3 regions of the Rhizobium sp. rho-13.1 genome follow, and region 2 is predicted to be linked to each of the others. Evidence: riboswitches for the same ligand, from Rfam matches in the RefSeq annotation. Region 2 holds a riboswitch; each other region holds the start of a gene.
The links. A riboswitch is a leader RNA that binds a small molecule or an ion and turns the genes downstream of it on or off. The one in region 2 is predicted to bind thiamine pyrophosphate.
Positions count from the first base shown of each region.

Region 1: it holds a riboswitch for thiamine pyrophosphate, as region 2 does, so the genes downstream of both, EQW76_RS03845 (YkoF family thiamine/hydroxymethylpyrimidine-binding protein) here and thiB (thiamine ABC transporter substrate binding subunit) in region 2, are expected to answer to the same signal.
Region 3: it holds a riboswitch for thiamine pyrophosphate, as region 2 does, so the genes downstream of both, thiC (phosphomethylpyrimidine synthase ThiC) here and thiB (thiamine ABC transporter substrate binding subunit) in region 2, are expected to answer to the same signal.

Region 1 covers NZ_SCFL01000001.1:750,509-760,945, forward strand. Annotated here, with positions in the region: gene EQW76_RS03820 (SDR family oxidoreductase) at 1-561, opposite strand, end outside; gene EQW76_RS03825 (hypothetical protein) at 560-1,111, shown strand; gene EQW76_RS03830 (hypothetical protein) at 1,141-1,404, shown strand; gene EQW76_RS03835 (NUDIX domain-containing protein) at 1,406-1,894, shown strand; gene xth (exodeoxyribonuclease III) at 1,878-2,648, opposite strand; TPP riboswitch at 2,806-2,919, shown strand; gene EQW76_RS03845 (YkoF family thiamine/hydroxymethylpyrimidine-binding protein) at 2,914-3,522, shown strand; gene EQW76_RS03850 (EAL domain-containing protein) at 3,544-5,895, opposite strand; gene EQW76_RS03855 (molybdopterin-dependent oxidoreductase) at 5,902-6,348, opposite strand; gene EQW76_RS03860 (hypothetical protein) at 6,721-6,954, opposite strand; tRNA gene EQW76_RS03865 (tRNA-Lys) at 7,184-7,259, opposite strand; gene EQW76_RS03870 (PhzF family phenazine biosynthesis protein) at 7,384-8,301, opposite strand; gene EQW76_RS03875 (NUDIX hydrolase) at 8,371-9,111, opposite strand; gene EQW76_RS03880 (2OG-Fe(II) oxygenase family protein) at 9,201-10,196, opposite strand; gene EQW76_RS03885 (ABC transporter ATP-binding protein) at 10,282-10,437, opposite strand, start outside.
Region 2 covers NZ_SCFL01000003.1:149,063-159,499, forward strand. Annotated here, with positions in the region: gene EQW76_RS11940 (ATP-binding cassette domain-containing protein) at 1-138, opposite strand, end outside; gene thiP (thiamine/thiamine pyrophosphate ABC transporter permease ThiP) at 135-1,769, opposite strand; gene thiB (thiamine ABC transporter substrate binding subunit) at 1,779-2,807, opposite strand; TPP riboswitch at 2,856-2,972, opposite strand; gene EQW76_RS11955 (MDR family MFS transporter) at 3,037-4,578, opposite strand; gene EQW76_RS11960 (MarR family winged helix-turn-helix transcriptional regulator) at 4,728-5,216, shown strand; gene EQW76_RS11965 (thiamine diphosphokinase) at 5,289-5,939, shown strand; gene EQW76_RS11970 (ABC-F family ATP-binding cassette domain-containing protein) at 5,943-7,769, shown strand; gene EQW76_RS11975 (response regulator) at 7,947-8,348, shown strand; gene EQW76_RS11980 (SIS domain-containing protein) at 8,377-9,105, opposite strand; gene nagA (N-acetylglucosamine-6-phosphate deacetylase) at 9,102-10,286, opposite strand; gene EQW76_RS11990 (SIS domain-containing protein) at 10,286-10,437, opposite strand, start outside.
Region 3 covers NZ_SCFL01000004.1:179,550-189,986, reverse strand. Annotated here, with positions in the region: gene thiO (glycine oxidase ThiO) at 1-720, opposite strand, end outside; gene thiC (phosphomethylpyrimidine synthase ThiC) at 720-2,555, opposite strand; TPP riboswitch at 2,650-2,761, opposite strand; gene EQW76_RS14135 (hypothetical protein) at 3,123-3,863, shown strand; gene EQW76_RS14130 (hypothetical protein) at 3,955-4,605, shown strand; gene EQW76_RS14125 (dihydrolipoamide acetyltransferase family protein) at 4,724-6,007, opposite strand; gene EQW76_RS14120 (alpha-ketoacid dehydrogenase subunit beta) at 6,011-7,009, opposite strand; gene EQW76_RS14115 (thiamine pyrophosphate-dependent dehydrogenase E1 component subunit alpha) at 7,009-8,043, opposite strand; gene EQW76_RS14110 (NAD(P)H-dependent oxidoreductase) at 8,046-9,371, opposite strand; gene EQW76_RS14105 (sugar-binding transcriptional regulator) at 9,571-10,437, opposite strand, start outside.

The DNA.
Region 1 (10,437 bases), on a different contig from region 2:
CGTCGGATTTGGCATGTCGGCATTGACCGAGGTCGTATTGATGATCGAGCTGCCGGGGCTCATGTGTTCGACGGCTGCTTTTGTCAGGTAGAACATAGCGTGGATGTTGACCTTGAAGGTAAGCTCCCACTCGTCATCGGAGATCTCCGCGATATCCTTGAAGGTATTCTGGTGGGCGGCATTGTTGACGAGAATGTCGATGCCGCCGAGTTCGGATACGGCCTTGTCGATGATCGCCCGGCAATGGGCTGCATCCTGGATATCCCCGGGCACGAGAACCGCCTTCCGTCCGGCCTCTTCGACATAGTGCTTCGTCTCCGCTGCGTCCTCGTGCTCATCGAGATAGGAAACGAGTACATCCGCACCCTCCCGCGCAAATGCGATTGCGACGGCGCGACCGATGCCGCTGTCGCCGCCGGTAATTACGGCACGCTTTCCGGCCAGACGTCCGGACCCCTTGTAGGAGCTCTCCCCGTGGTCGGGCTTCGGATCCATCCGGGCCGTCTTGCCGGGGATGGACTGTGGCTGCGTGGGAAATGGCGGCTTGGGATAACCGTTCATGGCCTGTCTCCTTTTGGTCGGCTTGGACCAGACTAACCAGCGTTGCGCGTCATGGTTCCCCACCAAAGTCTCCGAATTCAATCTGAAGGATGGCGGCACTGAAGCCTGCAGGCTGCGGATGAGCGTTCGGCAATTTGTCACGCTCGCCATCGGACGGCACGGATCGGAACTTCAAGGGCCCGAATTTGTTTCTGAACATGACAATGAGAGGATCATCATGACCAACACCCTGCACAAGGCAGACGCGACCGGCAAGCTTGAGCTGGCCAACGAAACCGCGCCAGTTTCCTACAGCGTGACTGTCGCGACCGAAAAAGAGGATGGCAAGTTTGCTGTTACCCTGCTCGTCAAGGCACCCCGCGATTGGTTGCTAAAACGCGGATTCACATCGTCTGCGACCCTCGTCAGGCACGATGGAGACCAGGTCGAACTCCTTCATGATGGCGAACTCGACGTCGGGGAAGCTGTATCGGTCGAGTTATCCGCAGTCGACACCTCCTGCTCCGACGACAGCGAACTGCAGCGCAAGTATCCAGAATTGCGCGGCTGAAGCCGTGCCGAACGTAAGGACCCGCAGAAATGAGGCCAGCCGAGCGAGAGATCGTCTTCTCCAAGCGCGCACTTGCCGCAACGATAACAGGGATCGACAGCGATGACGGCGCCGACGACATGATTGTAGGCCTGTCACTGGGTGAGGCTATCCTGTTCGTCGCCGAAGAGGCAGGTATAGGCGCTTCCAACGCCCATGTTTCTTATGGCGAGAGCAGAACTCTCAGCTATACCGATTGTCTCAGTGTCTATCGAGATTTCGGGCTATCCCTCAAGGCTGACGCAAAGAGTTGAGATGGTGAAACGCAGTGCCGGCGTACTGATCTACCGCTTTGCCACACATGGGGCACCCGAAGTCCTGCTCGTCCATCCCGGCGGCCCCTTCTGGGCCCGCAAGGACGAAGGCGCCTGGTCGCTTCCAAAAGGCGGCATCGAACCGGACGAGGACGATCTCGCCGCTGCCCGCCGGGAGGTCCGCGAGGAGATCGGCACCAGCCTCGACGGTCCGTTCACGCTGCTCGGGGAAATCAGACAGCCTGGTGGCAAAGTCGTCGTCGCTTTTGCGGCCAATGCCGAGATCGATGCAGACGCGATTGTCAGCAATAGTTTCGAAATGCAATGGCCTCCGAAATCCGGCCAGATACAAAGTTTTCCGGAAGTCGACCGCGCCGGCTGGTTCGATCTCGATCAGGCGGAAATCAAGCTGCTGCGGGGGCAACGACCGTTTCTAGAGGCATTCAAGGCATTCATGGAGCGCCTTGACGTCCCTAGTCGTCGAGCGTGATCCACGCGGGAGCATGATCGCTGGCATGCGCCCAGCCGCGGACGTCCCCGTCGACCCCGGCGTCGGACAGCCGCTCGGCCAGCGAGGGACTGAGGAGGAAGTGATCTATGCGTAAACCGGCGTCGCGGGCATAGGCGTTGCGGAGATATTTCCAGAACGTATAGATCCGTTGATCGGGGTGCATCCGCCGGATCCCGTCCGTCCAGCCTTGATCGACGAGTTCCCGGAAAGCGTGGCGGACATCCGGATGAAATAGCGCATCGTCGATCCAGCGCTCCGGATTATAAACATCGAGTTCGGTCGGCATCACATTGAAATCGCCGGCTAGGACGACCGGGATTTCGAGTTCCAGAAGCTCTCGCGCGTAGTCTGCGAGGCGCTGGAACCAGGCTAGCTTGTATTCGAACTTCGGGCCCGGTTGCGGATTGCCGTTCGGAAGGTACAGGCAGCCGACCAGGACGCCGCCGATTGCCGCCTCGATATAACGGCTCTGTCCATTGTCATCACCGGGCAACCCGCGTCTGGTCTCCAGCGGCATAGCGTCCCGCGCCAGGATTGCCACGCCGTTCCAGCTTTTCTGGCCATGCCAGATCGCCCCGTAGCCCGCCCCCTCGATCTCGCGCGCCGGAAAGCGGATGTCTGGCGCTTTCAATTCCTGCAAACAGACGATGTCCGGATTGAATTCGTCGAGCCAGCGCAGCAGGTTTTCGAGCCGGCCATTCACGCCGTTTACATTGTAGGTCGCGATTTTCATCTGACAGCGTCCCTCCGCGTTGCAAGCCGCAACTCTCGCATCGCCAACGGGTCAGGCTGCAAAAGGATGCATGCGGCCTGCGATGACCTTGCAATTCCACTCCCTCGGTCGACCCGGGAAAAATCTGCTTTTATCTTTTCCGGTCCATGCTATCAGGGGGGATCGACAGGGGTGCTCCGTATTGCCGGGGCTGAGACCGAAGCGTGCATGCTTCCAAACCCTAAAAGCTGATCTGGATAATACCAGCGGAGCGAGGCGGGCTAAAATGTTTTCAGGCGCACAAATATCACTTTATCCGATGACCGACGATTTCGTCGGCGTCATCCACGGCGCGCTCGGCGCTCTGGACCCCTATCGTGACCAGATGCGGGTTTCGACCGACGATCTATCGACGCTGCTGGTCGGCTCGACGGACGTGCTTTTTCCAGCGATGCGCGACCTCTTCGTGGCGGCAGCCTCATCGGGCAAGCATTGCGTACTGCACGCCACGGTCTCGCGCGGCTGCCCCGGCGAACCCGACGATCCGATCTGCACGCCAAGCACCAGCATGGTCAGCACCCTTCCGCTCGAAGAACGCAAGCAGGCGGCTCTCGCAGCCGTTCGCAAAACGCCCCTGACGGGAGAGACTGTCTCCGCGCAATTCTCGCTCTACGTTCTCGGCATCGATCAGCACATGGACGAGATCTACGGCTGCATCGACTTCCTCAAGCACTCCGGCGTGTTCCACAGTTCGAAGAACTTCTGCACCAAGCTGCGCGGCGACGCCGGCGCCATCTTTGCGACGATCAACGAGGCCTTCTGCCGCTTTGGCCCGACCATTGGCCACGTCACGCTCGATATCACTGTATCCGCCCATAGCCCCTCGTCATCCTGACATCGACGGGGGACGCCTGCATTACTGTCGAGGATCGATGCCGAGGTCCCGCGCCGGTTTCGGTTTGGCGAATAGATAGCCCTGAACCTGCGTGCAGCCGATCTCCTGGAGGACGGCGAACTGCTCCTCGGTCTCCACGCCCTCCGCCGTCGTCGACATCCCCAGGGTCTGGGCAAGAGCGGTGATGAGCCGGACGACGGACAGTGATTCCGAATGCAGGGTCAACTCGCGGATGAACGACCGATCGATCTTGATCTTGTCGAAGGGGAAACTTCTGAGATTGGACAGCGACGAATAGCCGGTACCGAAATCATCCATAGCAATCGAGATGCCGAGTTTCTTGAGGGCCAGCAAGGTCGACGCCGTATGGGCGCCTGCATCGAGCAGGACGGATTCCGTGATTTCCAGCTCCAGCCGGCCTGCCTCGAGCCCGCTATCCGTCAGGGCCGCGACGACCGTCTGGATCAGGTTGTCGTTACGGAACTGGATCGGAGAAAGATTGACGGCGACCGTGATGTGGTCAGGCCAGCGCACGGCATCGGCGCAGGCCTGATTGAGCACCCACGCACCGAGCGCGCCGATCAGCCCAGTATCCTCGGCAATCGGGATGAAGTCCATTGGCGGGATTTGACCCATCCGGGGATGGTTCCACCGTAACAGCGCCTCATAGCCGGATACCTGACGCGTCGCGGTGTCCACGAGAGGCTGGTAGTAAACTTCCATCTCGCGCCGCTTGAGCGCTTTGCGCAGATCAACTTCCAGCGCCTTTCGCGCCAGCAGCCGCTCGTCCATGTCAGGACGGAAGACGCGCACGCGTCCCTTGCCTTCGGCCTTGGCCTCGTACATGGCCAGATCCGCGTATTTCAACAGTTCTTCCGGATCCGAGGAATGCTGGGGAAACTTTGCCACGCCAACGCTGGCGCCAATGGTCACCTCGTGATCGTCCAGCAGGTAAGGACGCGTCAGCTCTGCAACCAGCCGGATCGGCAGCTCAAGGCCCTCCTTCTCGCTGGCTTCCTCGCTCAAATCCTCGTTGGCTTTGAGAATATTGATGACAGCAAACTCATCGCCGCCGATGCGGGCGACGACATCTCGGGGGCCGACATGGGCGAGCAGGCGCTGCGATACCCGCTGCAGAAGCTCGTCTCCAACGTGGTGCCCCATCGTATCGTTGACATCCTTGAAGCCGTCGAGGTCAAGGAAACATACGGCCACCGCGTCGCCGTCGCGCTTTGCCTCCTTCAGCTTGCGCTCCAGCATCTCCATGAACAGCACCCTGTTCGCCAGATTGGTCAGCGCATCGTGATGGGCCATGTGGGCGATGCGTGCATCCAGCCGACGCCGCTCCGTGATGTCCTCGTAGGTAGCAAGCCAGCCGCCTTCCGGCAGCGGCTCGTGGGTCACCACGTAGGCCTTGCGATCGGAAGCCTCATGCATGAAGACGCCGCGTCGCGCTTCCTTGATCAGCGGAATCTGGAGGGCAAGAAGCTGTTCGAAGGTCGAAGAACCCGACCCGGACCCGGAGGTTTTGGCAATGCTGTCAATGGACGTACCGCTGGCGATGCCGCGCGGCCGCGCCGCCATTGTCGAGAAACGGTCGTTGCAGACGATCATGCGGCCGCCCTTGTCAAACATGCACAGCGCCTGCGTCATGTTGTTGAAGGCCGTCAGATAGCGGAAATTCTGCGCGTCGGTTTCCCGCGATGTGCGCTGCAGCTCTTCCGTTGCCCTGTTGAGTTTGTCGCGCGCGCGCGCAAGCAGCCGGTTGTGCTGGACAAGAAGGATGATCAGAGCGATGCCGCAGAGGATGAGGCCAGCGGTCAGGCCCGTATAGATCAGATGCAGCCGCTCCAGACCGGCCTCGTCTTCATCGATCTTCTTAGCACCGCTTTCGATTGCAGCTGAACCGAGCGCAATGACATCGGGCTCGATATCGGAGAGGATCTTCAGTGCCGGCTGGGGATCGAATGGCGCCGTATCGCTCGTCGGCATCGAACGGTCGATCGTATCAAGCGCCGTTTTCAGCTGTTCAATGGCCACCTTGTTGAAATTGTCGTTGCGGACAAAGTTTCGAAAGGTGGCATTTTCCAATACGCCGAGACGATTGAACATGATGTCCAGCCGAAGCCGCACATCTTTCAACGACACGCCGCTACCCGGGACCGAATAGGCCAGCAGCGTCTTTTCAAGCCGCAGCAATTCCGAAGACGTCTGGCTGACGCTCCAGGTCTCGTTATAGCCTGCGACCTGATGCAGGGCTTCCTGCCGCTCGATGATCACATAGGAGAGATAGGAAGAAGAAAGGACGAAAAAGCAGACCACCCCGGCGAGCACCCACTGGATCTTCCTGAACGCAACGGTGGTGCTTCGCAACGCCTGTTACTCCACGACGAGCTTGGCGAGTTGCCAGGCTGATCGGCCGTAATATGTCTGCGTCTGCAACTCGCTGTTGCTGTCGAACGGATAGACGATAAACAGCGGTCCCTTGTCGCGAACTGGCATATATTGACCGTCGCGCTTAATCGCCAGCATTGTGCCGTACTCGGCGAAATCGGAAATCGGGATGTTGATGGCGTAGTCGTTGAGTGCGACTGCGCGGACGCTTGTGCCTTTGGCGCCGACCATCTTCATCAGCTTGTCCATAGGCACGCCCTCGAACGTCACCACGCCCTCGTACCAGGGCGTCTTGGTCGACATCTTTTCCATGCCGAGGGCCTCCAGCATAGGCAGGTCGAACTGCGCAGTCCCCGCAACATTGGTGTTTGTGATGTCACCCGAAATCACCAGGATCGGCGCAGACTTCGGCGCAGCAAGAGATTGCGCCATTGAGGCCGATGACACCGCAAGACCGACGGCGACTGCGATAACCGCCCAAAATAACTGTCGCAAGAAAAGCTCCGATTCGAATAATTTTAAAATATGTGCGCTTGAAAATTCTTAATCCGGTAACCCCGAAAGGTCAGTTATCACCCGATCAATCATTTGCAACTGCTCTTGCTGCCGGGCAATCTCCCAAAGCCGGTCTTGGCCAGGCAGATCACTATCTACAGCGCGCCTGACGTGCAGGCTGGCATTTTGATCCCGGCTCAATTGCACTGAAAAGTTCTGTATTCTGCCGGCGCAACCCTTCAGCGAGCACTTTTGTTCCAGACTTTTGAAAAAGACCTGGCTTGGACAACATTAAGGGCTTGGACAGCACTAAGGGCGATCGACCTGGTGGATGGCAGAGACCTTGATCCGCCATCCGTCGAGTTCGAATGTCCCGTCCCGGCTTGTGACCGCACGGACAATATCCGCATCGGTAATTTTCGCCTTTTTCGGGGCCGTCTTGCCAACGATGGCCCGCAGGCGTGGCAGGGTGAGTACGCCATTATGCAGCGCAATGCCCCTGTAATGAACAGAAGCGTGAAAAAGCGTGGAAGCCTCGATCATCATCACCTCCCTGATCGACCATCGGCGATCCTCCTCGCAGGTCCCGATACCCATAACTTAGTAACATGACGCATTCGGCACAATGGTGGGGTTATCGGATGACGCGTTAAGCGCGAAATTCCTTAACGAATTTTATAGAATTCGCGGAAAGGTCCAGACGGGAACGTGCGTACCAAGACCGTAGGTATCCTCGAAGAATACCTACAAAAAATTGATTTTAAAGAGAATTTGGTGGGTGATGTAGGGCTCGAACCTACGACCCGCTGATTAAGAGTCAGCTGCTCTACCAACTGAGCTAATCACCCGCACCGCTTGTTCTTCCGGTGTGAGGGCGATATAAATAGGATCGCTTTCATTGTCCAGCCGATTGACGAATTTTCTTTGCCGAATTGTCAAAAAAAACCGGATAAGTCAGAAAATCCTTTAAAATCAAAGATCCAGCGTTCCGGACGCGATACGAACAGCTTGTCCGCCGATACGCGCATTGGAGATTTCGCCATTGGTGACATCGATGTGAAGATGGATGAGCGACGGCCTGCCCATCTCAACGCCCTGCTCGACGATGATCGGATGATGGCCATCCGGCAACCGGTCGAAGTGGTGGATGGCGCCGGATAGCGCAGCGACTGCGGACCCCGTTGCCGGATCCTCGACGATACCCATGCCGGCGGCAAACATCCGCGCATGGAACTTTGCGGTGTGGTTGACCGCGCCTCGGCAGTAGAGGTAGGCCGAGGCCAATGCCCCGTCGACGAAGGGCACAGTCTTCTCCCAGAGCTGCGGATCGAACTCCACACGCCCGGCGGTGCCGATGTCGCGCACGGGAATGAGCAGAAACGGCACGCCCGCCGACCACAGCGACACGACGTGATTCTCGAAGGCGAGTTCGCTCGGCTGCAATCCCAGGGCATTGGCTATACCGAGCCTGTCGAGCGGCAGGGTGATCTGCTGCGATTTGCGCGGCAGGTCGAATTCGGCAAAGCTCGCCTGTCGCTGGCGGAGGCGAACGGCGCAGCGCACCGGTCCGACCTTCTCCTCGAGCACGCACACCAGATCGAGTTCGCCGCCATTTCCGGCATGATTGCGCTCGGCAAGAGCTATAGCGGTGCCGACGGTCGGATGGCCGGCAAACGGCAGTTCACGCCCGGGCGTGAATATCCGCAAGCTGGCGCTGTGGGCAGGATTGGTCGACGAGCAGACGAAGACAGTCTCCGAAAGGTTCATCTCTCTCGCGATCGACAGCATTTCCGCGTCGCCGAGCCCGTCCCCGTCGAAGATCACGGCCAGCGGATTGCCGGCCAGTTTGCGATCGGTGAACACATCGTAGATGCCGTAACTGCGAGCCAAATCAGCCTCCTGAAATCTTCGACGACGGGCAACCTGCCCGACCGCGCTGCCAAGTGCAAGGCGACTGGCTCAAGCCTGCCGATTGAAATACCAGTCGAGGATGGTCACCATACTCCCGTGGTAGGGCTGAGCCTTCGGATCGGCCGAACGAATGACCACAGCGCCGGCAATTTCCTGCTCCTCGTCGTCAATCATGTGCCGCTCGATTGCCGCCACCAATTCTTCCGCCGTCTGCGAAAAACGGAAAATGCGAAACAGCGTGACGGTGCTGTTCTGGTGGACCCCGTAATATCCGCCATCGGCCGTCGCAAGGTCCAGATCGAGCCCGGTTTCCTCCCCTACCTCGCGACGCATATTGGAGGCTATGTCGCAGAAACCGTCGACGATATCGTGTTCGTCTAGCGAGCCGGCAGCAAAATACACCTGGCCGGGATTGGCGGTATGCGCGCCCATCCTGATTGCCACCAGCGCCCCATCGGAGCTTGCTATGACGGGATAGCCGAACAGATGAAAGCCGCCGCTGCGATCCGCCTGCTTGCGCCACCACATGAAGGACGAGAACGGCACCACGTGCCCCTCGCCGCGAATTCCGGCAGAGGTGATCTCCAGACGTCGCTGGAACACCATCCGGCCGTCGAACAGCGTCGGGTTGGCGGCAATCTCCGCTGCCCAGTTGGCCGTGATGGCATCGGCATTGGCAAGATGGACCGGATGGTCGCCGGCCAGCACCCGCAGTTCTACGGCAGGAACCGCAAAAACAGTCTTCTCAGGCGGCCATCCGGCGGTTTCTTCGATGCGTGTCGTGTTCATTATAAATTCCAGTGTCATGAGGTCGGAAAGTCGAGATGCGTGCTGCCTGTGCAAGCCACCGCATCAATGGCATCTCGATATCGGGAAATTTAGCCGGCCTTTCCTGTGACGGTCGATTTGAACTTGCCCATGAGGTAGGGGCCGGAAAGGACAGGGGCATATTTCGGGCTATCGCCTGGCGCCACGCACGATGGCAAGCAGGAGATTTCCGAAAACCAGTTCGGCTGGTGAAAGAAGGCCAATGACTGGCGACGCTGTAGCCCACCCTCCTCCGCAGACGGATTGACCACCCTGTGCATAGTCGAGACCCAGCGGTCGTTTGTCCACAGCGCCATAAGATCGCCTATGTTGATGACAAATGCACCGGGTACTGGCGGCACCGGTGTCCAGCTGCCGTCCGGTGCGATGATCTCAAGGCCTTTGGACCCCGGCTGCGGGAGCAGGATCGTCAGGCTGCCATAGTCCGTATGCGCACCCGCACGCAGTTGCCCCGGTTTGGGAGACACTGCCTGTTCCGGATAATTGAGAGCTCTGAGGGCGCTGATGGGAGCGTCGATATGGGCATCGAAAAAATGTTCGTCGAGCTGCAGTGCCGTCGCGAACACCCGCATGATCCGCGCAGCCAGGTCTTCCATTGCGGTATAGTAGTTCTTCCAGGCCTCGGTGAAACCCTGCGGCGCAGATGGCCAGATCGTCGCCGCATAGCAAAAGCTAAGCGCCTCCGTATCCGTCATACCCGGCGGTACGGCCAGCGGCCCGCCATTGAAACTCTCTTTCAGATCAGGCGGTGTCTCGACGTTACGCGATTTCGCCAGCGCTTCCGTGCCGGGCCCGAGATAACCGTAGGGGTAGCCAGGATAAGGGGCACTGGCCTGCTGTTTCTCTGCCGCGGGCAAGTCGAAGAAGGCCTTTGTCGTAGCCCAGATGTCCTGAATAATGCCGTCGCTGATGCCGTGGTTGGCGATTGCCAGGAAGCCTGTCGAGCGGCAGATATCATCGACGACATTGCCAAGCCTTCGCTTATCGGAAGCCCCTGCAGCCTCATAGGCGCCGAGATCGAAGATTGGAAAAGCTGTGCTCTGCATGGCGACTCCTTTTGAACGACACTCGACTGAAACACAGCTGGCAGAGGGCGACAACCACCTCATGAGGGAGATCGCCATTCAGTGGCTACAGCCTCCAGCCGGCGCGGATGACGACCGGTATTCGGTCGCCCGGTGATACCGAATGGCGGGTGTAGGCACGCAGGACCTGGCCATCGGGCAGAGCCAGCCGCACGGCATAGCGCTCGCCCTCGTAAAGCACCGCCTCCACGCTGCATTCGAT
Region 2 (10,437 bases):
AAAGGTCGATTTGCCAGCGCCCGACGGGCCGGTGACGGCAATGATCTTGCCGGCGGGAAGGGTGCAGTCGAAGCGGAAATCGTGGCCGCCCAGCCGCAACCGCACGTCCGACAGGACAAGATCGGAAAGAGAGTTCACAGCCTGCCGCCTTTCTCGGCCCTGGATGCCTGGCCTGCGGTTCCAGCCACCGTCAATGCGAGGCAAAGCAGGCCCAGCAGCAGCGCATAGCCATCTGCGTCGTTGGTACGATAGCTGCCGAGCCGGCTATAGACCAGCCATGGCAGGGTGACGATATTGCCGGAGCCGAACAGCGCTACCGCTCCGAGGTCGCCAAGCGACAGCGCCATGGCGAAGGACAGCGCCGTAAACAGCGGCTTGCGCAGCCCGGGCCAGTCTACGTGGCGCAAGCGGGAAAAGCCCGTGAGACCGAGACTTGCTGCCAGCCGACCGGTGCGGGCCGTGTGAATGGCAAAGGCCGGTTCGACGACGCGGATGACGAAGGGTAGCGCCATCAGCATGTTGATGCAGACGATGAGGATGGCCGCAAACCGCGTCGGATCTCCGAAGGGACGCAGCGCCATGAACCATCCGGTCGCCAGCACGATCGGCGGCGCCAAGAGGACAAGCGATGAGGCGGCACCGAGCGTCGCCGAAAAGGCGCGGAGGCCTGTCGTGCCTTTTCGCACCGACGAGATGGCATAGCGGGCTCGCACGATTGCCAGCGAGAGGATGACTGCGAGCAGGCCGGCGGAAAGCGCGATGGCAAGGCTGGTCAGCAGCGCCTGCAGGAAGACCGGCTGGCTGGCGAGCCTGCCGAGGTTGGCCTCCATGCCGGCCACTGCGACGGACACCAGCGGCAGGCCGATGAACAGCGCAACAGTCGCGATGACCGCGCCGTCGGACAGTCGTGCCAGACGCTGCCGCCCGTCGAGGCGGCGTGGCGCCCTGCCGGTTGCGGGGCCCGGATCGTCCGGCGCCGGCAGCAGCGCCATCACGGCAAGCACGGCGCCGGTCATCGCAACCTGCAGCAAGGCCAATGCAACGGCACGGCCGGGGTCGAAGTCGAACCGCAGCGCCTGATAGATGGCAACTTCGATTGTCGTGGCCGCCGGCCCGCCGCCGAGCATCAGGACCAGGGTAAAGCTGGTGGCGCAGAGCATGAAGATGAGGCCAGCGATACCCGGAATGAGCGCCCGTAGCACAGGCCACTCGATGAAGCGGAATACGGCGCCCGGACGCATGCCAAGGCCGGATGCCATCAACCAGTATTCCGGCGGCACGCGCTCGAGGCCCGGCAGCATCAGCCTGACGGCGAGCGGCAGGTTGAAAAACACATGGGCTATGAGAATGCCGGAAAGCCCATAAATGCTGACCGGCTGTGTGAGGCCAAGCGTCTGCAGGGCGCCGTTGAGGATGCCCTGTCGGCCCCAGATGCCAAGAAGCCCCATGGCGCCGATCAGCACCGGCAGCCCCATCGGCACCGCCATCAGGCGGATCAGCCAGAGGCGGCCGGGAAAATGCCGTTGCCGGGCAAGGGCACGCGCCACGGGGATGGCAAGCGCTACCGCCAACACCGTCGAGAGCGTCGCCTGCAGCAAGGTGAAGCGCAGGACCCGCAGGATATAGGAATCGAGCAGAGGAGCGTTACCTTGCGTCTCGATGCCGGCGGCGAGCAGCGCGCCGACAGCAAGGCCGACAAACAGCAGGATGCCGGCGAGGCTGATAGCCCCGCCGGTCAGTGCCTTTGCGCGCTCGGATGTCGTCAGCATAGGGCTCGATCAGTTGCCGCTGGTGGCGGCCAGCCATTCGTCGATCCAGGCCTTGCGGTTCTTGTCGACTTCGGCCGGGCTCATCAGGAACGTCTTGGTGGGTACGACGAGCTTGCCGAAAGCGTCCGGCAGCGGCGCCGAGGTGGCGGCGCCCGGCATCATCCAGTTGTTGGTCGGGATAATGTCCTGAAAACCGGGTGTGATCATGAATTTCAGGAAGTCGCGGGCCAGATCCTTGTTAGCCGAGGTTTTCGTCATACCAGCGACCTCGATCTGGATGTAGTGGCCTTCCGAGAACGATGCCGCCTGGTAGCGGTCGGTCTTGTCGGCGATCATGTGGTAGGCGGGAGACGTCGTGTAGGAGAGCACCATCGGTGCCTCGCCCTTCGTGAACAGGTCATAGGCTTCCGACCAGCCGGGCGTGACGGTCAGGATGCGGCCCTTGAGCTTTTTCCAGGCTTCCGCCGACTTGTCGCCATAGACCGACTTGACCCAAAGCAGCAGGCCCAGGCCCGGTGTCGAGGTGCGCGGATCCTCGATGACGATCTTTTGCGACGGGTCTCCCTCGACCAGTTCCTTCATGCTTTTGGGCGGGTTCTTGATGGCTTGCGTGTCGTAGACCACTGCGAAGTGACCGTAATCGTAGGGAACGAAGACGTCGTCCTTGAAGTCGCCCGGCAACTTCACGGCCGTCGTATCGATCCCGGCAGGCTCGAACAGGCCGGTATCCCTGGCTTCGTCGACGAGATTGGTGTCGAGACCAAGAACCACGTCCGCCTTGGTGTCCTTGCCCTCGAGTTTCAGGCGCGACAGGAGCGCGACGCCGTCGGTGACGGCGACATAGTTGACGGTGCAGCCGCAGGTCTTTTCGAACGCCGCCTTGACCTTGGGGCCGGGGCCCCAGTCGGCGGTGAAACTCTCGTAGGTATAGACGGTCAGTGTCTTGTCTGCTGCCTGGCTGGCATGAGCGGTCAGAAGTGTCGTGCCGGCCGCCAGAACAAGGCCAGCCATAAATGTCGTCAGAGATCGGGTGGGCATCGAAGCGCCTCCTCCTTGGTTCGCGTTAAAACGGAGAATAGGCGCTGTTGATTTCGCGCGTCTAATCCCTCCGCCGGTGTTAACCGGATCAGGTTCCGCGGGTTGGCCGGTGAAAGCCTCTCAGCCAGATGTCCGGATGGACACAAGGCACCCCGTTAGAGCGAGGAAAGATGTAGCGGCGGGAGGGGTGGATGGCAAGGGCCCCCGACACGCGCGAAGCCCAGCTTTATCAGTCCGCGACGTGGGCTGCAGCCGCAGGGTCGATCGTCTTGGCAATGGTTGCGCCCGGTAGCTGGACGTTCTTAAGGCAAAGTGCGGTGACCAGGCCGACAAGGCAGATGCCCGACGCCGTCAGGAACAGCGGGTTGAAGGCGGCGGCATAGGCTTCGGCCACGGCTTCGCGCGTGGCAGCCGGCAAGGCCGCCATCATCTTCGGTGTGACTTCCTCGATATTGCTGACGCCGGGGATCGACAGGCCGACATGCAGCAGGCGGGAGCCGATGATGGCGCCGTAGATGGAGATGGCGATCGAGGCGCCCCCCATGCGCGAGAGCGTGACGGCGCCGGTGGCTGCTCCGATATCGCGGCTGGAGGCTGCATTCTGGATGCCGATGACCGGGACCTGCTGGGCAAGCCCGATGCCGATGCCATGAAGCAGCATCAGGCCGCCGATCAGGTAAACCGGCGTGCCCGCGTGGACTTGCGACAGGGCCGCAAAGGCAATCATGCTGCAGGCCGCACTGCCGATGGCGAAGGGCTTGTAGCGGCCGGTGGCCGAGATAAGCCGTCCCGCCGATAGCGAGCCACAGACGATGCCGCCGGTCAGGAGAATGAACAACAGGCCGGCAACCGAGGGCGAAAGGCCAGTGGTCGTCTGCAGGAACAGCGCGAAATAGTTGACCATGCCTATGGCGATGGCGCCGCTGGTGAGCGAGGTGATCAGCAACAGCCCGAAGGTCGGATTGCGGAACAACTGCATCGGCACGATCGGCTCCGGGGCGCGGCGCTCGATGAAGATCCAGGACATGGCGCAGACGATGCCGAATGCGATAATAGCGAGAACTGCCGGGGACAGCAGCGATCCGAACAGCTGGGTACCGTCAGCGGCAAGCACGATGCAGGTGGTCGTCATCGCCAGGACGATGGCGCCGGCATAGTCGATCTGCGGCTTGCGGGCGGGTTTCCGGTAGGGGAGCATGGTGACGAGGCCGGCAAGGACGATGAAGCCGATCGGTATGTTGACGAGAAAGATCGAGCGCCAGCCGAACAGGTCGCTCATCGTGCCGCCGAGCACCGGGCCGATGGCGCCTGATGCCATCAGGACCAGGCTGGAATAGCTCTGGTAGCGGGCTCTCTCCCGAGGCTCGAACAGGTCGGCGTTGATCGAGAAGATCGATACGAGGATACCGCCGCCGCCGAGCCCCTGCAGAACGCGGGCGGCAATCAGAGTGTTCATGGATACGGCAAGACCGCAGATGGCGGAGCCAACGGTGAAGATGGCAATCGCGGTGATCATCACGTATTTGCGGCCGAAAAGGTCGCCCAGCTTGCCGTAGACCGGCATGACGGCGCTCAGCGAAAGGAGATAGGCAGAGCCGATCCAGCCGAAACGCTCGAGATGGCCGAATTCGCCGACGATGGTCGGGAGTGCCGTCGAGACGATCTGGTTGTCGAGCATCGCCATGAACATGGCAACCATCAGGAACAGGTAAAGTATCAGCCGGCGACGGGGATCCGCCACAAGGGGCGCAGACGGCAGGTGCATATCCATGGGGCTTCCTATCCAGAATGGCCGTTATATGTGCTGATAGCATATATCTGTCAAGCGCATTTGAATGCATTCTGCATATTCAACTTTTCGCGATGATCTGTTACCGTGGCGGAATGACAGTAACCTTGAAGACAGACGAGCCGGTTTCGATGGATGCGCAGGAGGCGTATATCCAGCACATCGGACAGGTGATGACGCGGATGCGGCTGATGACCGGACGCCGGATGATCAGCCGGCTGGCGATCCAGAACGTGGCACCGGACCTCGAGCTCTCGCATCTCGACGTGCTCGATGCCATCAGACGGGCCGAGGCGGGGGGCGAGGTGACAGTCGGGGCGGTGGCCGAGATCTTGCGGATCGATCCGTCGCGGGCCAGCCGCATCGTTGCCGAGATGGTGACGCGTGGCGTCCTGCGCCGCAAGGCGTCGCAGGCGGACGCAAGGCGCATCGTCGTGGTGATGAGCGCGCTCGGCCAGCGGCTTCTTGCAGAGGTGCAGGCACAGAAGCGGGCGCTCATCGGGGATATCGTTGCCGATTGGTCCGAGGACGACATGCAGACCTTTTCGCGGCTTTTCGATCAGTTCATCGGTGGCTTCGAGGATGCGTTTCGGGCGCGCTACCGGGATTCGGATCCCTAAAGGCGCCGATTTGACGGATGACAGGCTGTCGCTCTTCCCTATCGACCGGTCTTTGCGCTATGGGCTTGGCCCATGAGTTCATCCACCTTCACGATCCTGCTTGGCGGGGCGCTGCATCTGACGGAGCGGCTTCAGGCGGCAGTCGCCGGCAGTCGCTTCATCGCCGCCGATGGCGGAATGCGCCATGCGCAGGCGCTCGGTGTGGTGCCGGAACTGTGGGTCGGCGATTTCGATTCGAGCCCGGCTGACCTCGGCGAGGCCTTTCCGGATGTGCCGCGGCAGCCTTATCCTGCCGCCAAGGCCCAGACGGATGGCGAGATTGCCATCGAGGAGGCAATCCGTCGCGGTGCCCGTCGCCTGGTGCTTGCCGGCGCGCTCGGTGGCGAGCGGTCCGACCATGCGCTGGCCTTGCTTCTCTACGGCGTCAGCCTGGCGGAGCAGGGGTTCTCGATGCTGTTGACCTCCGGCGAGGAGGAGGCCGTGCCGCTGATCGCCGGCGCCATGGAGATAGACCTTCCCGCCGGTAGCCTGTTTTCCGTTTCCGGTTTCAGCGCGCTCGATGGCCTGTCGATTGACAATGCCCGCTATCCGCTTGCCGGTTTCCATTTGCCGTTCGGTGCCTCCCGCACCATTTCAAACGTTGCGCAGGGTATCGTGCGCTTTTCCCTTTCGAGCGGCAGGGCCATCGTCCTTGCCCGCCCCTATGACCTTTCCGGAGTCTGACCCTTGGCCCCCCCTATTCTGAAACTCGACGACATCTTTCTCTCCTTCGGCGGCGCTCCGCTTCTGGCTGGTGCCAATTTCCAGGTGGAGCCCGGCGACAAGATTTCGCTGGTCGGTCGCAACGGCTCCGGCAAGTCGACGCTGTTGAAGATCGCCGCCGGCATGGTTGAGGCGCAATCCGGCGAAATCTTCCGCCATCCTTCGTCAACGATCCGCTATCTCGAACAGGCGCCCGATTTCGGCGACCACAAGACTGTTCTCGCCTATGCCGAGGCCGGGCTGACACCGGGCGACGATCCCTATCGCCTCACCTACCTGCTCTCGCACCTGGGATTGACCGGTGATGAGGATCCGCAGAGCCTTTCGGGCGGCGAAGCCCGCCGGGCCGCACTCGCCCGCGTGCTGGCGCCGGAACCGGACATCCTGCTCCTCGACGAGCCCACCAACCATCTCGACCTGCCGACCATCGAGTGGCTGGAAGGCGAGTTGCAGAAGACCCGCAGCGCCATCGTCGTGATCTCGCATGACCGTCGCTTTCTCGAGAAGGTCTCGACAGCCACCGTCTGGCTCGACCGCGGTACTTCGCGTCGTCTCGACAAGGGTTTTGGTTTCTTCGAGGCCTGGCGTGACACGGTGCTCGAGCAGGAAGAGCTTGAGCAGCACAAGCTCGGCAAGCAGATCGAGCGCGAAGAGCACTGGCTGCGCTACGGCGTCACCGCGCGTCGCAAGCGCAACATGCGCCGCCTCGGCGATCTGCAGACGATGCGCGCCGACTATCGCGGCCACAAGGGTCCGCAGGGCTCGGTCAACGCCAACATTTCCGACGTGCAGGAATCCGGCAAGCTGGTGATCGAGGCGGAACTGATCACCAAGGCCTATGGCGAGCGGACGATCGTCGCGCCGTTCTCGATCCGCGTCCATCGTGGCGATTGCATCGGCCTCGTCGGCCCCAACGGTGCCGGCAAGACAACGCTCCTGAAGATGTTGACGGGCCAGCTGAAGCCGGACAGCGGCAAGCTTAAGCTCGGCACCAATCTCGAAATCGCCACGCTTGACCAGAAACGCGAAGACCTCGATCCGGAAGAGACGCTGGCCCATTACCTGACCGACGGGCGTGGCGAAAGCCTGATCGTCAATGGCGAGCAGCGCCACGTCACGGGCTACATGAAGGACTTCCTGTTCGCGCCGGAACAGGTACGCACGCCGATCCGCAAATTGTCGGGCGGCGAACGCGCTCGCCTGATGCTCGCCCGTATCCTGTCGCGGCCTACCAATCTCCTCATCCTCGACGAACCGACCAACGACCTCGACATCGAGACGCTCGATCTGCTGCAGGAAACCGTTGCCAGCTTTGCCGGCACCGTCATCCTCGTCAGCCATGACCGCGACTTCCTCGACCGTACCGTTACCTCGACCATCGCGCCGATGAATCCTGACGCGCCCGATGGCCGGTGGATCGAATATGCCGGCGGTTATTCCGACATGCTGATACAGCGCAAGGGCGTTGCCGACGAGCTTCGCAAGGCCGCAAAGGCCGAGAAAGCCCGGGGCGGTGGATCGAACGCCGGTAACCAGGGCGGCGTCAAGGGCAAGGCCAAGATGTCGTTCAAGCAGACCTATGCGCTTGAAAATATTCCGAAGGAAATCGCCAAGGCGGAGGCTGAAATTGCTGCCCGCGAACTGAAAATGTCTGACCCCAAGCTGTTTTCCAAGGATCCGGCAACGTTCAATGCTCTCGCAAAGGAAGTCGAGAAGCTGCGCGGCAAGGTGACGAAAATGGAAGAGGAGTGGCTGGAGCTCGAGACGATTCGCGAGCAGATGGGCTCCTGAGAACAGCAAAGGCGTCAATTTCATGGTCAAGAAACCGTAGCAGGAAAATTTCTTGTCTCCGCGTGGAACATTCGTCTGATCCGACCATTCAAGGGGGTACGTGGAGGCAGTGTGTATTGCTTTTGCAAGCCTCAGGTGCTGGCCTGATGCGCCCCACCTGGCTTCAAGGATATGACGATGGACAGGAAAGTGCTGATTGTCGAAGACGAGTTGCTGATCGCACTCGATCTCGAAGACATGGTGGAAAGCAATGGACTGCAGGTCGCAGCCATCGCCAACACGATGGCGCGGGCGCTGGCGGCGGCACCCCATGCTGATATCGCCCTCGTCGACGTCAATCTTTCCGACGGGCCAACCGGTCCGGCGATTGGCCGCATGCTGGCGGAGCAATTTGGCATAGCCGTCGTCTTCATGACGGCAAACCCCGAGGTCGTGTCGGGCGGGATTCAGGGAACCCTCGGTGTCCTGCGCAAGCCCGTGCAGCCTGGAATGGTGGCCCAAGCTCTGAAATACGCAATGGGACGGCTGACCGGCCAACTGGCCGCCGTTCCCCGTGACATGGAAGTCTTTGCCGCCTGAGCGACTGGTCAGTTGCCTGCCGGCATCATCAAAGATGCGGGTTTCGCGGCCTGTAGATGTCTACTAGGCGCTGGTTGATATCCTTCGCTCCCGGCATGTTCGCGCTGCGGTAGACCGGCGGATCGCCGTCTCCTGACAGCTGTGAAGCAACTTCAGCAAAAATTGCATTTAGAAGTGTCGCGCCGATGGCAGTCGATGCCGGCCCCACCTTGAGGTCGGTGCCGGGCAAATCGACCAGCGCATCGCCGGGGGGAAGACCGTTATCAAAGACGATGTCTGCGATATCGGCGAGGCGCCTGCGACCGTTGGCGATGGCTGCCGAATAGGCGAGCGATGTGATGGCGATGACGGTGGCGCCGATTTCCCGGCCGTAGTCGGCGGCTTCCGTCGGCGCGGCATTGACGCCCGAATTGGAGGCGATGACCAGCACGTCGCCACGCTCCATCCGGTAGCGTTCCAGCACCGGTCGAACCAGCCCCGGGGTGCGCTCGTAGATCGAGCTTATGACGGCACCTTCATGCAGCATCGCCGAGCCGACCAGTACCGGAACGGTAATCGCCAGTCCGCCGGCGCGATAATGCACCTCTTCTGCCAGCATGTGAGAGTGGCCTGTCCCGAACAGATAAACGCGGTGGTCGCTGCGCGCCGCCTCGCAGATAACGGCAGCAGCCCTTGCCATCGGCTCGGCTAAAGACTGGCGCAGTGCACCGAGCCTTTCGATCACCTCCAGGAAATAGGCATCCGTGATCGCGGTCATACGGATGTCTCCGGGCCTGTCCCGACAGACTTCGCAGCACCGGCTATCCAGGTGGCGGTCGCCTCGATGTCATCGTTGATGTGCACGAGGTCGGCACGCGCACCCGGCGACAAGTGACCCCTGTCAGTCAGGCGCAGAAAACGGGCCGGGTAGGAAGTCGCCATGCGCAGCGCTTCGGCCAGCGGCAGTTCCAGCATGCCGACGCCGTAGCGCACGGTCGAGGCCATGTCGACGTCGGAGCCGGCCAGCGTGCCGTCGGCCAGTACCACCTTCGAGCAGAAGCCGCCCTTCTCGCGGTAGACCGTGCGGCCGTTCAGCTCGAAGCTGTCGGCATCGGAACCTACCAGCGACATGGCATCGGTGACGAAGAACAGCTTGCCCTCGCCGCGCTTGGCGCGCAGGGCGACGCGCAAGGCACGGGGATCGACATGGTGACCATCGGCAATCATGCCGCACCACGTACGGGGATGATCGAGCGCCGCACCGACCAGACCTGGGCTGCGATGGCCTAGCTGGCTCATGGCATTGTAGAGATGGGTGACGCCACGGGCGCCGGCATCGAAAAGGGCGTCCGCAACATCGGCCGCGCAATCGGAATGACCGAGGCTGACGATGACGCCGCCCTCGTTCAGCGCCTGCACCTGGCGGGGCGTCACCTGCTCGGCGGCGATGGTGACCAGCAGCGTGCCGATTGCCTCGCGGGCACGGATGAAGGTCGTAACATCGCTGTCCTCAACCGGCCGCATCAGTTCCGGCAGGTGGGCGCCCCTGCGCGCCGGCGACAGGTGGGGCCCTTCGAGGTGCAGGCCGACGACACCCCGGTCGGCTTTGACAGCCTCGATGGCGGCTTCGATCGCCCGGGTCGTGGCAGCGCCGATGTCTGTGATCAGCGTCGGCAGCAGGGAAGTCGTGCCATAACGGCGATGGCCTTCGGCAATGGTATACATCGAGGCCGGCGACGGATCTTCGTTCAGCAGCCGCCCGCCGCCGCCGTTCACCTGTGCGTCGATGAAGCCCGGTGCCAGCACGCCGCCGTCGAGTTCCACACGCACACTGCTCTCCGGCAGGCTATTTCGGGCGGTGATCGCCTGCACCCGGCCATCGCCGACAACAAGCGCGTTGTCGTCGTGAAAGCGGTCGCCGTCGAAGATGCGGGCGCCGGTAAAGACCGTGTAGTCCATCACATCGTCTCCGTCACCTTGAGAAGATTAGCCGGCTTGTCGGGATCGAAACCCTTGCGGCGCGTCACTCGCTCGATCATCCGATAGTAGCAGAGCAGGGAGACCAGCGGGTCGATGAGGCCGTTTCCGGTCGAGGGCATTGTCAGGTTGA
Region 3 (10,437 bases), on a different contig from region 2:
GTCATCCTCCGTCTCGATCATCGTCGCGCCAACCATAAAACGGTGGTTGGCGCGCGGCACGACATAGATGGGATGGCGCGGATGCAGCATCCGCACCGGACGCGACAAACTGATCTCATCGGTTTCCAGATGCAGCATCTCGCCCCGTACGCCACGCAGCCCGGTAATGTGGGGGATAGCCGCCGGTCCGGTGCAATCGATTGTGGAAGTGTAGTGCCGTTCCGGCGGTTGGCTGGCACCGAAGTGAAACCGGCTGCCACCCCGGACGAGAGCTTCGGCCAGGCAGGTCAGCGCCCGCCGCGGATCGAGATGGGCTTCAGACGAAGAGAACAGCGCCCTTTCGAAGCGACCGCCAAGCGATGGCTCGAGTTCGGCTATACCATCCCGGTCGAGCCAGACGTGGCCTGTCGTGCGGGAGGCGAACCGGACGAGATCCGGCAGGTCGCGCGGCTGCGCCACCACCAGCGTGCCGTTGCGCACGACCTCGCCCGGAACGGCGTCGCTCCACCAATCGGCCGCCCCGCGACCCAGTGTCAGAACGCTCTCGTCCGCCGCCTCGCTTTCGCAATAGGGCGCGAGCATTCCGCCGGCGAAGGACGATGCCCCGAGCCCTGCCGCATCCCGGCAATCGACAATATCGACCTCATGGCCGCGCTTGCGCAGCTCATAGGCGACAGCCAGTCCGGCGACACCGGCGCCCCTGACGAGCACCCCTGCCATCAGGCTTCACCTACCACGTGTTCGGCCGCGTTTTCCACGGGCATGTAGAGATCGCCGCCATCGCGATAACGGGCGGCCATCGCCTCCAGCCCCTCCTTCTGCGCTTCGGCTCGGATATCGTGCGAAATCCGCATCGAACAGAATTTGGGTCCGCACATGGAGCAGAAATGCGCCACCTTATGCGCCTCCTTAGGCAGCGTCTGGTCGTGGAAGCTGCGCGCCGTATCCGGGTCGAGCGAAAGATTGAACTGGTCCTCCCAGCGGAATTCGAACCGGGCGCGAGACAGGGCATCGTCGCGCAGGCGTGCGCCCGGATGTCCCTTGGCGAGATCGGCGGCGTGGGCGGCGATCTTGTAGGTGATGACGCCGGTCTTGACGTCGTCGCGGTCGGGCAGGCCCAGATGTTCCTTCGGTGTCACGTAGCAGAGCATAGCGGTGCCGAACCAGCCGATCATCGCGGCGCCGATTGCCGACGTGATGTGGTCGTAGCCGGGGGCGATATCGGTGGTCAGCGGTCCAAGCGTGTAGAACGGCGCCTCTCCACAGGTCTCCAGCTGCTTGTCCATGTTCTCCTTGATCTTGTGCATCGGAACATGGCCCGGTCCTTCGATCATCACCTGGCAATCCTTTGCCCAGGCGATTTTCGTCAGTTCGCCCAGCGTCTCCAGCTCCGCGAACTGGGCGGCATCGTTGGCGTCGGCAATCGAGCCCGGACGAAGTCCGTCGCCCAGCGAAAACGTCACGTCGTAGGCGCGGGCGATATCGCAGATCTCGTCGAAGTGCTCGTAGAGAAAGCTTTCGCGGTGGTGGTGCAGACACCACTTGGCCATGATGGACCCGCCGCGCGACACGATGCCGGTCACGCGGTTCACGGTGAGGTGGATATAGGCGAGACGGACGCCGGCATGGATGGTGAAATAATCGACGCCCTGTTCGGCCTGCTCGATGAGTGTGTCGCGATAGACCTCCCAGGAAAGATCCTCGGCAATGCCACCCACCTTTTCCAAAGCCTGATAGAGCGGCACGGTGCCGATCGGCACGGGCGAATTGCGGACGATCCAGTCGCGGATATTGTGGATGTTGCGGCCGGTCGACAGGTCCATCACCGTATCGGCGCCCCAGCGGATCGCCCAGACCATCTTCTCGACCTCCTCCTCCATGGACGAGGTGACAGCAGAGTTGCCGATGTTGGCGTTGATCTTCACCAGAAAATTACGGCCGATGATCATCGGCTCGCTTTCGGGATGGTTGATATTGGCCGGAATGACGGCGCGGCCCTCGGCCACCTCGCGGCGCACGAATTCCGGCGTTACGAAATCCGGGATGTGAGCGCCAAAACTTTCGCCATCCCGCAACGAGGCTTCACGGACAGCCTGGCGTCCGAGATTTTCGCGGATGGCAATGAATTCCATCTCGGGCGTGATGATGCCGGCGCGAGCATAGGCAAGCTGGGTGACGGCCCGGCCGGGAGCGGCCTTCAGAGGCGCATTGCGAACGGGAAATTCCGGCGTCAATCGCTCGCCGGTGGCAAAGCCGTTATCCTCCGGCATGACGTGGCGGCCTTCGTAACGCTCAACATCGCCGCGCGCCAGGATCCAGTTTTCCCGCAGGCGCGAAAGACCGCGATCGATCGCAACGATATGGCCTGGATCGGTATACGGGCCCGAGCTGTCATACACGATAACAGGCGGCTCCCCCGCAGTCGGATGCAGGGAGATTTCGCGCATCGGCACGCGAATGTGGGGATATCGCTGGCCTTCGACATGGATTTTGCGGGAGGCCGGGAATGCGCCCGAGGTGACCGTCGGGCTCTGGTTTTTAGCGGCAATATTCATCGTGAGGCTCCAAGTTTGCGTTTGGAGACCCAGTCCTAGAGCCGGAATGATGGAAGAACGCCGACACGGAATCCGGGATGCGGATCTGTAACTGCAGCAGCGCTTTGCACCGTCCCTACGCCAGTATGAACTGGATCAGGTTCAACGGGTCACTGCGCGCGATAGCAGAATCTCAGCCCCTTGACGGGACACCCCTGGTGAATACGACAAAGCCTATGGCAGCCCGACGAAGGCGTCAAGGGGATGAAAGATGATGTCATTGCCACAGTGCGAAACACAGCCGCGGGGCTTGATGAGAGCTGAACCGGTGGAAGTTGGAACTCCTGATGCGGGCAGAGATATGCGCTGGCCGGGCGCTGCGTTTTAGGTGCGCGCGCATCAAGGCCCATTGCGACCAAACGGCCACTACACCCGCACACGCATCCTGGCGTGGTTGCGAAGTGTCATACAAGTGAACCGGAAGGCACTATTTCTGCGACGAAGGGCGTACAATATTGCCCTGACATAGGATATAATCTGACGAAATGCCTCGGCTCGGCCGGGCGTTCTTCAGATAGAGGCTGTGCCATGCTTTCTACCATTCGACGGGACCTGAAAGACAATATCGGTGACCAGTTTCGGGGCTTCCGGCATCTCATCCACACGTTGAGCTCCGAGGCACCCGCCATCAGCGTCGCCAACCAGCCATTGCCACCCCTTCCGGCAGAGCTAAGCCGTCTTGTCGGCGGCACTTTGCAGACGGTGGATGGGGTGATGACAACGTTGCAATCGCTCGTCACGCCTTTGCGGGATCTGCGGGCGCCGGAGGCAGGGTTCCGGGAGTTCTCCTTCTACTTCGGTGCAGCGGGCGGAGCAATCTCTGGCGACGAGGACGAACTCACCGACGACCTTTACGCGGCGCTCAAGCTCATCACCAAGGGCGTCGGCCCGGCCCGGCTCATCCTGAAAGCGCGTGTCACGGCAGCGGCAAGGCAAGTCATGACGATGTCCAGAAGCGAGCGATGGACCGTGGACGACCTCGGCACCTGCTGCGCAACAGTTTTCATCGCGTTCGTAAAGCACGAGCCAATCGCGAGCGTCGGTAATGCCCATGACAGCGAAACCTGGAAACTCTACGCGGCCCTGTCGCTTGCGTTCGCACTTTCGATTTCAGATCGCCTCACGGGAAGCGAGTTTCAGTCGTTTACGCCGGATGCGATCACGGTTTGCAATCTCCGCAGCGAGGTCTTTCAGGAAGCCATCAGGTCCGGCTCGCGAACCGAAGCGCTGATTAAAACCTGCACGAGCCTTCTCAGACACCTTCCCTGAAGCTGTGCGCTGAACATTTGACAGTTTCTTATGCATATTGTACAAATTAAGCGCAACATTCGGGATAATTTGTCCTGCCGGAGTTACGCGCTTGGATCTGCTCACCCAGAATGAGATTGCAGCAGAGCCTGATTTCGGACATCGGCTCCGCCAACTCAGATGGTTTCGAAAGTCATTTCGCAGCAGTGCGCAGACGCTATCTGCGCGTTACGGACTGTCTGTCACCATCGACGAGGACAAGCTTGCAAAGGTATTCATCGACTGGGTCGAGGTGCTGGATGCGAAGAAGAGCCTGGCGACTGTGAACCGTGCGGATTTCATCGTTTTTGCCGGCGGTCTCGCATTGAAAGAACTGATCAAGGCGCGGCCTGCGAAAGTCGATCTGGTAGAGGCAAAAAGTGCCGTTCCGGTCCCCGGGATTGTGGCCTTCTGGCCCGAGGGTTTTCTTTATACCAACTATTGCATCAGTGCGGTCATAGCGGTGCATCAGCAGGAATTCCAGTCGACATTACCCCTGTCGGGCGGTGTGGATGATCTGCGGACCTGGTGGTCGTTCAAGGAGAACACCAGCGAGATGCCTGCCTATGCGGTCGCATTTCTCGATAAGTTTTTTGGCGGCGAGCCCAACTGGGCGACACCTGATCTGCCAGAGATGCGCGTCGGCATGCTCGCCCGGCAAAATGCGGAAAACAAGCTCGATCGGGCCCCGAGCACAGAACGGCTGGTAGCGCCGACAATTTGAGCGCCGCGGCGATCGGCCTTCATGATCGCTCAGGCATGGAAGTTAGACTTTTCCTCCAGGCTATCTTCGCAAAGAGACTTTGGGGCATCCGGGTGAATCTGATCCACCCGGACTTGCACTATATGATCATCGCCATCGGCGTTTCGATGTATGTCCTGAAAGCTCCGATCAACTCTGCCGCGAGCGCGCCATCCACTGCACGGTGATCGGTCGATAGCGTCACGGTCATCAGCGTCGCGGGTACCACGGCCTCCCCGGAGATCACGGCGCGTCTTTCTCCGGCGCCGACGGCAAGGATGGTGGCGTGCGGCGGATTGACGATGGCTGCGAATTCGCGAATGCCGAACATGCCAAGATTGGAGATCGCGGCGGTCCCCCCCTGGTACTCCTCGGGCTTCAGCTTGCCTTCCTTGGCGCGGGCACCGAGGTCCTTCATCTCGGTCGAAATGACAGACAAGGTCTTTGTCTCGGCATTTCGCACGATCGGCGTGATAAGCCCGCCGGGTACGGATACGGCAACGCCGATATCTACATGCCGATGGACGATCAGGCTGTCGTCAGTCCATGACACGTTGGCATCAGGAACTGCGGCGAGTGCCATTGCGTAGGCCTTGATGACCATGTCGTTGACGGAAAGCTTGTTGGCTGGCTTGCCGCCGATCGGAAGCGTCGAGGAATTCACCTCGGCCCGCAGTTTCAAAAGAGCGTCGATGTTGCAATCGATCGTCAGATAGAAATGCGGTACGGTGCTCTTTGCCTCGACGAGCCTGCGCGCAATCGTCCGGCGCATGTTGCTATGGGCGACCTGATCGTAGCTTCCCTCGGCAAAGAGCTTGCGGGTCTGCTCGCTCGACGGTCCGGCAACCACAGGCTTCGGAGCAGCGGTAGGCGCGGCAACGGGTTCTTCCTGCTGAACAGGCGGTGTGTAGCCTTCCACGTCGGCGCGTGTCACCCGGCCATTTGGTCCGGATCCGGTTATGCGGCTGATGTCTATCCCGGCATTGCGCGCCAATCGCCGGGCAAGCGGGGTGGCCCGGATGCCCTCGCCCGTTTCCACGGTGCTTGCAGGGGCTTCAACGGATGCCGGCTGCTCCGGAACGGCCTCAGTTTTTGTTGCCTGGGGCGCGGCGGGTGCAGCGCTGGAGCCCGGCGAATAAGCCTCGCCGTCTTCGTAGATCCACGCCACCGGCGCTCCGACGGCGATATCGACACCCTCGGCGCCTACCACGTCGCGCAGGATGCCGCTTGCCGGGGCATCGATTTCCATGGCTGCCTTGTCGGTCTCGATCTCGAAAAGCACATCGCCTTTCTTAACCGTGGCGCCGCTTTCAAAAAACCACTTGGATATCCGGCCGGTTGCCATGTCCATGTCAACCTTCGGAAGAATGACTTCGATTGCCATGGCTCAGCGCACTCCCTTCACCAGATCGCGTGCCGCCGCGAGAATGCCGGCGACTTGCGGCACGGCTGCCTTCTCCAGCTCGGGATTGTAAGGAATGGGTGTCTCGGCGCCCCCAAGCCGCACGATGGGTGCATCGAGGTAATCGAAGGCATCGCTTTCAGCGATCATCGCACTGACCTCGGCACCGACACCGAGGGTCTTGACGCCCTCGTAGACACACATCAGCCGGGAAGTCTTCTTGACGCTGGCGATGACGGTTTCCCGGTCCATCGGGCGAATGGTGCGAAGATCCACGACTTCGACATCGATACCCTCGGCCGCCAGCGTATCGGCAGCCTCCAGCGCCTTGTGCACCATGATCGACGTCGCAACGATCGTCAGGTCGCGGCCTTCGCGCGCGATGGCAGCCTTACCGATCGGCACGATATAGTGGCCTTCGGGAACGGGTCCCTTCATCTTGTAAAGCAGCTTGTGCTCGAAGATCATCACCGGGTCCGGGTCTTCGATGGCCGCCAGCAGCATGCCCTTCACATCGTGCGGCGTGGCCGGCTGGATGACCTTCAGGCCGGGAACGTGACCGAGCCATGCCTCGAGGCTCTGGCTGTGCTGTGCTGCCGCACCGGTTCCCGAGCCTGCCGGAAAGCGCATGACCAGCGGTACGGAAACCGCTCCACCCAGCATGTAGCGAATTTTCGCCGCCTGGTTGACGATCTGCTCCATGGCCAGGGCCGCGAAGTCGGAAAACTGGAATTCGAAAATCGGACGCATACCGGTCAGGGCAGCGCCCACCGCCACGCCCGCGCCGCCGAGTTCGGAGATCGGTGTGTCCATGACCCTGTCGGGGCCAAACCGCTCGATCAGATCGCCGGTCACCTGGAAGGCGCCACCGTACACGCCGATATCCTCGCCCATGAGAAACACGCGCTCATCGGCTTCCATGGCAATCGCCATCGCCTCCTGAATAGCCTGGGAATAGCTCAGCTCTCTCACTGCCGCATCCATTACGACTGCTCCGTATATACGTTCTGTCCGAGATCAGCCGTTTCGGGCGATGGGCTGGACTTGGCAAATTCGATGGCTGCTTCAATCTCCTCGCGAACGCTGTCGCGAATGCCTGCCAGCGTCGCCTCGTCCGCTATGCCGAATTCGGCCAGCTGCTTCTCGAACATGTCTATCGGGTCGCGATTGGTCATCCAGTCGTCTATCTCGTCCTTCGTCCGGTAGCGGTTGCGGTCGCTCTTGGAATGGCCACGATGCCGGTAAGTCTTGCACTCGATGAGCGATGGCCCCAGACCGGATCGCGCCCGCTCGACGGCAGCCTGCGAGGCTTCCGCGACATCCGACAGGATGTTGCCGTCTACGATGACACCCGGCATCGAATAGCCGGCCGCGCGATCGGCAATGTTCGGGACGGCGGTCGAGCGCTCGGTCGAAGTCGACATGCCGTATTTGTTGTTCTCGCAGACGAAGACGACCGGCAGCTTCCAGACCGCCGCCATGTTCAGCGCCTCATGGAATGCGCCTTCGTTGTTGGCGCCGTCGCCAAAGAAACAGACGACGACCTTGCCGGTTTTCATCCGCTTCGATGTCAGCGCAGCGCCGACCGCAATCGGAATGCCGCCGCCGACGATGCCGTTGGCACCGAGGTTTCCAGTCGTCACATCGGCGATGTGCATCGATCCACCGCGACCGGCACAATAGCCGGTCGTCTTGCCGAAGAACTCCGCGAACATGCGCTTCACATCCGCACCCTTGGCAATGCAATGGCCATGACCGCGATGCGTCGAGGTGATCTGGTCTTCGTTGGTCAGCGCCAGGCAGATGCCCATGGCGCTCGCTTCCTGACCGATGGAAAGATGCATGGTGCCATGAATCAGACCACGCGTATAACTCTCCTCGGCGCCTTCCTCGAACTTCCGGATCAGATGCATCTTCCGCAAGGCTTCCAAGAGCTGCTCGCGGCTGAAATTCCTGTAGAGAAAAGGCATGTTGCCTGTTTCAGCAACAATTGCCTCGGCTGTCGGACTGTTTGGCATCCTTAAGCTCCTGCCCCGTAAACAAGCTTGTCCTGACGCGCCCGCAGCGCTGCGATCTTCGAGCCCGGCGCCACTGCCGCGTTGGCATAGGTGATCAGCTCACCCTTTTTGATGGCGGCCGTCACAGTGCCGCCCTGCAGCAAGCCGCAGGGAATGGCCGACGCGCTGCGCGCCTCTGGCGCCGTCATAATCCAGGCGCGGTAGCAATATTCGCCGATTGCATCGAGTTTTTCGCCCGGCTTCATATCCTTCTTGGCGACAGCACAGACCTCTGCGACCGGCTTCGACAGGGGCACCATGTCGGCCTTGCCGTAAAGCACGACGCGCGCGCAGGTCAGCGGCACTTCGAGAGACGTCAGGTGGTAGGGCCGATGGAATGTGAAGTACGGGCCCTTGCCCATCTTCAGGTCTTCCATTCGCTCCGAAATCCGCGGATGCGACATGTCGGCAACGACGAAAACGCCGGGCGCCACACCCTTGCCGATGGAATAATCGACGACTCCGATGCGCGACAGCACGCCACCGTCCTTTTCAGGCACAAGCGTCTTTGCAAGCTGGTCGAGCGTTGCTGCCGGGCCGTGCATGCCGGGTTTGTCAGGAACCAGCCCGGTCGCATTGGCGATTGCCGCCATCTCGACCATCGTCTTCGATCCATCGACGAATTCGACGAGCATACGGACATTCATGTGTCGGCGCGCGGCCTCCTCTGCATAGTCGTCCGGTATGGCATCGATGTTCAGGGGATTGTTCTTTCCCTTGCCGGCCGCAACGATCGGATGCCCCATCGCCGAGACGAATTCGATCAGCTCCATGCAGGAAGACGGTTCATCGCCGGCGCCCAGCGAGTAGGTAACGCCAAGGCGCTCGGCCTCGCTCTTCAGGAAAGCCCCTATCGTCACGTCGGCTTCGACGTTCATCATGACGAGGTGCTTGCCATTTTCCATGGCGGAGAGGCCGATTTCAGCGCCAACGGCGGGCACGCCGGTCGCATCGATCACGACGTCGATCAGGCCATTCTGCAGGATGAGATTGGCATCGCTGGTGACGGCGATCTTGCCGCTTTCCATCGCCGCCGTCAGCGCGCTTGCGCTGTCGGCTTCGCGTGCATGTCCGGTTTCCTGGTAGGCAATGTCGACCGCGCGTGACGCGGCGGGAAGATTGAGATCGCAGATTGCACCGATCTCGATGCCCGTCATGTGGGCTACGCGAGTAACGATGTCGGTTCCCATTTCGCCTGAGCCGATCAAGCCGATACGAACCGGACGTCCTGTTTCAGCGCGTGCAATGAGGTCACGCGCCAAGCCCGTTGGCGCGACGTTGATAGCCATAGAAACTCCTCCCAAGTTAATTAATGACCGTGTCTTTCAGTACGACTGTATTCGTACATTTGTCTTTCTGTCAACGCGAATGTTCATTTCGAGACCTCAAAGATGCGCTGCTCCGATCAGGCAACAGCGTACGCATGCCACCGATGTGGGATCGGCCGGCTCTCGAATTTCACGGATAAATGGGTAGTTCAGGCGAGGTTTATGGCGCTTCTGCTGCCAGGAAATCATCTGCGCCCTGCAACAGGCGCCGTGCACTTTCCTCATCGGTGATGAGGACCGTTGGCTGGACAAGGCGCATGGCGCCGAGCATCGATTCGCGCTTGTCTATTCCGCCCGAAGCGAGGATCCGCAAGGGAGTTCGGCGGATACGATCGACCTCGACCGACATGATGAGATTGTTGATCGGATGATTCAGCACATCGCCATTTCGATCGTAAAAATGGAATAGCAGGTCGCCAACCGCGCCCAGCTTTTCCAGTTCGCTTCTCTGCTTCTCGGTAAGAAAGCCGCCGCGATAAAAGGTTGTTGCAGAATCGATGCCGCCGACACTGACAACCACCGCATCCATATTGTCGGCCATGTCCAAAATATCCTGGAGACCGCATCGCTTGATCAGCGCTTCCTTCGTTTCCAGGCTGTCGACCATCGCTGGCGCCGGAATGAGGTAGCCGTCGCCTTGGAACACCTGGGCAAAGCGCCAGGCAAATTCGGCAGGATTGAATCGGCGCGCCTGGCTGACACCGCCCAGAAGCGAAATCACCTTGAAATCCTGAAGATTACGGGCATTGATCGACGAAAGACAGGCAAACAACGTCCTGCCCCAGCCGACACCGACCGTCATTCCCGGCTTCATCGCGTTAGACAGAAACGCACCGGTTGCTGCACTGATCGTCGGGATGGGGTCCGCTTCCGGATCGGACAAAGGTGCCACGACCACCTGCTCTATTCCGAAGGCGATCTCGAGCGATCGCTCGAGCCCGACGATTTCCGCAAGCTCTCCCTCAATGGCGATTTTTACTTCGTTGCGAATTCGCGCCTCCGCCAGCATGCGAACGACGGTGACGCG